2 linked regions of the Blastochloris tepida genome follow. The protein of the gene in region 2 interacts with the protein of the main gene of each other region in a pairwise test. Links are inferred from orthologs where the notes say so. Each region holds a gene or a part of one and is shown on either strand. Other genes may lie near its edges.

The links.
Region 1: the proteins of leuS (region 2) and ligA interact in binary tests that used the Escherichia coli proteins (3 or more experiments, as listed by UniProt). The link is inferred for Blastochloris tepida from one-to-one orthologs.

Annotation. Positions count from the first base shown.
Region 1 is NZ_AP018907.1:353,223-356,291, reverse strand. What follows is about bases 5-3,004. They hold ligA (NAD-dependent DNA ligase LigA), read right to left. Parts: upstream 2,567-3,004; coding sequence 443-2,566; downstream 5-442. Other genes in these bases: recN (DNA repair protein RecN), read right to left, coding at 2,563-3,004; purU (formyltetrahydrofolate deformylase), read left to right, coding at 5-370. Also shown: more of purU, read left to right, coding at 1-4; more of recN, read right to left, coding at 3,005-3,069. UniProt on the Escherichia coli protein: DNA ligase that catalyzes the formation of phosphodiester linkages between 5'-phosphoryl and 3'-hydroxyl groups in double-stranded DNA using NAD as a coenzyme and as the energy source for the reaction.
Region 2 is NZ_AP018907.1:3,575,691-3,578,981, forward strand. What follows is about bases 15-3,236. They hold leuS (leucine--tRNA ligase), read right to left. Parts: upstream 2,837-3,236; coding sequence 215-2,836; downstream 15-214. Other genes in these bases: lptE (LPS assembly lipoprotein LptE), read right to left, coding at 15-228; BLTE_RS16190 (Uma2 family endonuclease), read left to right, coding at 3,048-3,236. Also shown: more of lptE, read right to left, coding at 1-14; more of BLTE_RS16190, read left to right, coding at 3,237-3,291.

The DNA.
Region 1 (3,069 bases), 3.2 Mb from region 2 along the record:
GAAGATCGACCTCGTGGTGCTCGCCCGATACATGCAGATCCTGTCGCCCCGGCTGTGCGAGGCGCTGGCGTGGCGGGCGATCAACATCCACCACTCGTTCCTGCCGAGCTTCAAGGGCGCCATGCCCTACCATCAGGCCCACGCCCGCGGCGTGAAGCTGATCGGCGCCACCGCCCACTACGTCACCAAGGATCTCGATGAGGGTCCGATCATCGAGCAGGACGTCGAGCGCGTCGACCACACGCTGACGGTGGACGAACTGATCACCATCGGCCGCGACATCGAAACGCGCGTGCTGTCGCGCGCGGTGCGCTGGCATACCCAGCACCGCGTGCTGCCCAACGGCACCAAGACGGTCGTGTTCCGCTGATCTGCCGCAGACCTGATCCGGTTTCCGGCTGAGCCGCTCCGAAGCGATCACCCGGAACCCGTATCAGGCGCGCTACCGCTCCCCGCCGATCAGCTTGAACCACTCGTCCTCGCTCAGCACGCTGACGCCGAGGCTGCGCGCCTTCTCTAGCTTGGATCCGGCGCCGGGGCCGGCGACGACATAGTGGGTCTTCGACGACACCGAGCCCGCCACCTTGGCGCCCAGCCGCTCGGCCGTCGCCTTGGCCTCGTCGCGCGTCATTTTCTCCAGCGTGCCGGTGAACACCACCGTCTTGCCGGCGACCGGGCTCTCGATGCGCGGCGCCTCGGCATCGACGATGGTGACCTCGGCCACCAGCCGATCGACCAGCGCGCGATTGTGCGCCTCGCCGAAATAGGTGGCGACCGCGTCCACCACCGCCTCGCCGATCTGGTCGATGGCATCCATCTCGGCGCGCGCGGCCTCGTCACCGGCGGCAATGCGGCGCGCCGCCGCCTCGAAGTCCGCCCACGAGCCATAGGCACGGGCAAGCTGGCGGGCCGTGGTCTCGCCGACATGGCGGATGCCGAGCGCATAGAGGAAGCGGTCGAGCGCGATGGTGCGCCGCGCCTCGATGGCATTGAACAGGTTCCGCGCCGAGACGACGCCGAAGCCTTCCTTGTCCTTGAGCTTCTTGAAATTCTCGGCGTCGCGCCGCGCCAGCGTGAAGATGTCGGCCGGCTCCTTCACCGGCAGATCCGCATCCTCGAAGAAGAAGGCGACCTGCTTCTCGCCCAGCCCCTCGATGTCGAAGGCCCGGCGCGACACGAAGTGCCGCAGATGCTCGACGCGCTGATACGGGCAGGCGAACTCGCCGGAGCAGCGCCGCACCGCGCTCTTCTCGCCGGAGGCCAGCTCCTCGCGCACGAGCGGCGTCTTCAGCTCGCACTGGCAGACCTCGGGGAACTGGTATGGCTCCGCCCCCCGCGGCGCATCCTCGATCACCCGCAGCACCTGCGGGATCACGTCGCCGGCGCGCTGGATCTCCACCGTGTCGCCGATGCGGACGCCGAGCCGGGCGATCTCGTCGGCATTGTGCAGCGTGGCGTTCTGCACCACCACGCCGCCGACCGTCACCGGCTCCAGCTTCGCCACCGGGGTATGCGCGCCGGTGCGGCCGACCTGAATCTCGATGTCGCGCACCACCGTCTTCGCCTTCTCGGCCGAGAATTTGTGGGCGATGGCCCAGCGCGGCGAGCGCGACACGAAGCCCAGCCGCTCCTGCAAATCGAGCCGGTCGAGCTTGTAGACCACGCCGTCGATGTCATAGCCGAGCGAGGCGCGCCGGCTTTCGATCAGCCGGTAGTGCGCCAGCAGCTCCTCGGTCGAGTGGCACAGGACGGTGAGATCGTTGGTGACGAAGCCAATGCGCTTCAGCGCCGCCACCATGCCGAACTGGGTGTCGGCCGGCAAATCGCCCGCCACCTCGCCCCAGCCATAGGCGAAGAATTTCAGCGGCCTTGACGCCGTCACCGCCGGGTCAAGCTGACGCAGCGAGCCGGCCGCGGCGTTGCGGGGATTGGCGAAGGCGGGCTTTCCCTCCGCCGCCTGCCGGGCGTTGATGGCGGCGAAATCGGCGTGTGACAGGTACACCTCGCCGCGCACCTCGAACACCTCCGGCACGTCGCCGGAAAGCCGCTCCGGCACGTCGGAGATGGTGCGGACATTGGCGGTGACGTCCTCGCCCTCGAAGCCGTCGCCGCGGGTCGCCGCCACCTCCAGCCGGCCGCCGACATAGCGCAGCGAGCACGACAGACCGTCGATCTTGGGCTCGGCGGTGATCGCCAGCGCCGCGTCGTCGGCGAGGCCGAGGAAGCGCCGCATGCGGGCGACGAACTCCACCGCTTCGCCTTCGCTCATCGCATTCTGCAGCGACAGCATCGGCACCGCGTGCCGCACCTTGGCGAACTTGGCGGCCGGCGCCGCGCCGACCTTTCGCGAGGGGCTGTCGTCGCGAACGAGCTCAGGGAAGCGCGCCTCGATCGCCTCGTTGCGGGCGCGCAGCGCGTCATAGTCGGCGTCGGAGACGGTCGGCGCGTCCTCCTGATAGTAGAGGCGGTCGTGCTCGGCGATCTCGCGGGCAAGCCGCTTCAGCTCGGCCGCCGCCTCGTCGGGCGACAGCAGCTCGACCGGCAAAGTGGCAGCGCTGGTTTTCATTGTCCGCTCTTGATCAGCTTGGCGGCGGCGGCGCGCGCCTCCTTGGTAATCTCGGCGCCCGACAGCATGCGGGCGATCTCCTCGCGCCGCAGATCCTTCTCAAGGCGCGCGACGCGGGTGGCGACGCGACCGCCCTCCTCCACGCTCTCCTTCTGGATCAGGTAGTGGCGCGCGGCGCGGGCGGCGACCTGCGGCGCGTGGGTGACCGCGACCACCTGCACCCGCTCGGCGAGGCGGGCGAGCCGCACGCCGATGGCGTCCGCCACCGCGCCACCGACGCCCGAATCGATCTCGTCGAAGATCAGCGTCGGCGCCGAGCCGCGGTCGGCCAGCGCCACCTTGAGCGCCAGCATGAAGCGCGACAGTTCGCCGCCCGAGGCGATCCTGGCGATCGGCCCGGGCCTTGTGCCGGGATTGGTCTGCACGAAGAAGCCGACCTGGTCATAGCCTTCCGGCCCGCCGGCCGCGGCATCGGTGACGATCTCGGTGAAGAAGCGCGCCCG
Region 2 (3,291 bases):
GATCAGGGCGTTGCGCACCTGCTGCCCGACCCGCCCCTCGATCGCCTTGACGTCGACATTGGCAAGCTGGGTGGAAACGCCGGTGTTCGGCGTGCGCTCGGCATAGAGCGGGGTGAAGCAGCCGCCGGCCAGCAGGCCGAGGCCGATCACCGCCAGCACGGTGCGGCGTGGCAAGCGGTGGCGGGCGCGCTCCTGCGCGCGAGCGGGATCTTGGTCAGGCAACGACATTGACGATCCTCTGCGGCACCACGATCACCTTCTTCGGCGGCTTGCCCTCCAGCACGCGCTGGATGACATCGAGCGCCAGCACCGCGGCCTCGACCTCGGCAGCGCCGGCTTCGCGCGACACGGTGACGTCGGCGCGCTTCTTGCCGTTCACCTGCACCGGCAGGGTGATCGTATCACGGGCGAGCAGCTGAGGCTCGACCACCGGCCACGGCGCCACTGCGACCAGATCGTCGTGGCCCAGCACCGCCCAGCATTCTTCCGCCAGATGCGGCATCATCGGGGCGAACAGCTTGACCAGGATCTCGGCGGCCTCGCGCGCCGCGGCCTTGACGTCGGGCGCGGCGGCGGCCGCCTCGTCAAGGTCGCCGATCGCGCCGGTGAGGCCGTTGGCGAGCTCGTAGACACGGGCGACCGCGCGGTTGAAGCGCAGCCGCTCGATGTCGTTCTCGATCTCGGCCAGCGCGCCATGGGCGAGGCGGCGGATGTCGAGCGCGGGGCCGGCGGCGTCCGCAGGCGCCGGCGTGCCGACCGGGGCGGCCAGCTCGGCGAGGTCGCCGACGAGGCGCCACAGTCGCTGGACGAAGCGCGCCGCGCCCTCGACGCCCGAGTCGGTCCACTGGATGTCGCGCTCGGGCGGGGTGTCCGACAGCATGAACCAGCGGGCGGTGTCGGCGCCATAGCCGGCGATGATGGTGTCGGGATCGACGACGTTCTTCTTCGACTTCGACATCGACTCGACGGCGCCGATGGTCACCGGCTCGCCGGTCTTGACGTGGCTCGCCGTGCCGTCGCGGATCATCACCTCCTCGGGGAACAGCCAGCGGCCGTCGGCGCCCTTGTAGGTCTCGTGCGTCACCATGCCCTGCGTGAACAGGCCGGCGAACGGCTCGTCCAGGCCGAGATGGCCGGTGAGCTTCATGGCGCGGGCGAAGAAGCGCGAATAGAGCAGGTGCAGGATCGCGTGCTCGACGCCGCCGATATACTGGTCGACCGGCAGCCAGCGATCGACCACCGCGCGCTTGGTGGGCGTGGCCGCCCGCGGCGAGGTGAAGCGCGCGAAATACCAGGACGAATCGACGAACGTGTCCATGGTGTCGGTTTCGCGCCGCGCCGGCTTGCCGCACTGCGGGCAGGGCACGTGCTTCCAGGTCGGGTGACGGTCGAGCGGGTTGCCCGGCACGTCGAAGGTGACGTCGTCGGGCAGCTTCACCGGCAGGTCGGCGGCCGGCACCGGCACCACGCCGCAGCTCTCGCAATGGATCACCGGGATCGGGCAGCCCCAGTAGCGCTGGCGCGAAATGCCCCAGTCGCGCAGGCGGAAATTGACCTGGCGCTGGCCGACCGGGCGGCCGTCGCGCATCTCGCCTTCCAGCCGGCGGGCGACCTCCTCCTTCGCCTCGTCGACCGTCAGGCCGTCGAGGAAGCGCGAATTGATCAGCCGGCCGTCGGCGTCGTGGGCCTCGCTGCCCACCGTATAGGTGGCGGCGTCCGCGCCTTCCGGCAGCACCACGGGGGTGACGGGCAGGCCATAGGCGCGGGCGAAGTCGAGGTCGCGCTGGTCGTGCGCCGGGCAGCCGAAGATGGCGCCGGTGCCGTAATCCATCAAAATGAAGTTGGCGACATAGACCGGCAGCTCCCAGCTCGGATCGAACGGGTGGCGCGCCCGGATGCCGGTGTCGAAGCCCTTCTTCTCGATGGTGGCGAGGGCCGCGGCGCTGGTGCCGACGCGGCGGCATTCCTCGGCGAAGGCCGCAAGCTCCGGATTGGTCGCAGCCGCGGCCTTGGCCAGCGGATGATCGGGCGACAGCGCGAGGAAGCTCGCGCCGAACAGCGTGTCGGCGCGAGTGGTGAAGATCTCAAGCTCGGTCTGGCCCGCGGGCGCGCCGGGCGCCAGATCGAACCGCACCAGCATGCCCTCGGAGCGGCCGATCCAGTTCTTCTGCATCAGCCGGACCTTCTCCGGCCAGCGCTCGAGGCCGTCGAGCGCCGACAGAAGGTCTTCGGAAAAGGCGGTGATGCGGAAGAACCACTGGGTCAGTTCGCGCTGCTCGACCAGCGCGCCTGAGCGCCAGCCGCGGCCCTCGATCACCTGCTCGTTGGCGAGCACGGTGCAGTCCACCGGATCCCAGTTGACCTTGGCGCTCTTTCGCTCGACCAGCCCGGCCTTCAGGAAATCCAGGAACAGCGCCTGCTGCTGGTGGTAATATTCCACGTCGCAGGTGGCGAACTCGCGATCCCAGTCCAGCGACAGGCCCATGCTCTTGAGCTGGGCCTTCATGGTGGCGATGTTGGCGTAGGTCCAGGCGGCGGGGTGGGTGTTGTGCTGCATCGCCGCGTTCTCGGCCGGCATGCCGAAGGCGTCCCAGCCCATCGGGTGCAGCACGGCGAAGCCCTTGGCGCGCTTGTAGCGGGCCACCACGTCGCCCATGGTGTAGTTGCGCACGTGCCCCATATGGATGCGCCCCGACGGATAGGGGAACATCTCGAGCACGTAGTAGCTCGGCCGCGGATCGGATTCGTCGAGTTTGAAGATGCCGCGCTCGTCCCAGGCGGCGCGCCACTTCGGCTCGACCTCGCGGGCGTTGTAGCGCTCGGGTGTTTTTGTCATCGTGGATGTCGGATCGATATCGGATCGCTCGGCCGGTCAAACGCGCGGCCGCCCCGTGGCTGAGGCCGGGGCGGAGCCGGCGGGACTAGGACACGATCGTCCGGCGAGGTCAACGGCCTCGCACCGTGCGGGCACGCACGAGGGGCCGGGCGGCAGCGCGCGAAAGGCCGAGCGGCAGTCTTGGGCTGCGGCAGTCTTGGGCGGAGGCGGCATGACGGCGGCGGCGAACACCCTGGCGATGGCGTCTCAGGCGGCCCGGCCGGCAACGCCGCAGGCGTTCCTCGCCTGGGCGGCGGGCCGCGAGGGCCGGTTCGAATTCGCAGCGGGGCGAATCATGATGATGGGCTTGGCCACGCGCGCCCACGCCCTCGCCTCGACGCGGCTGGCCGTAGCGCTGCTGGCGCGGCTCGACATCCGTCTCTGGTCGGTGACGGCCGCAGGACTTGCAGTCCGCG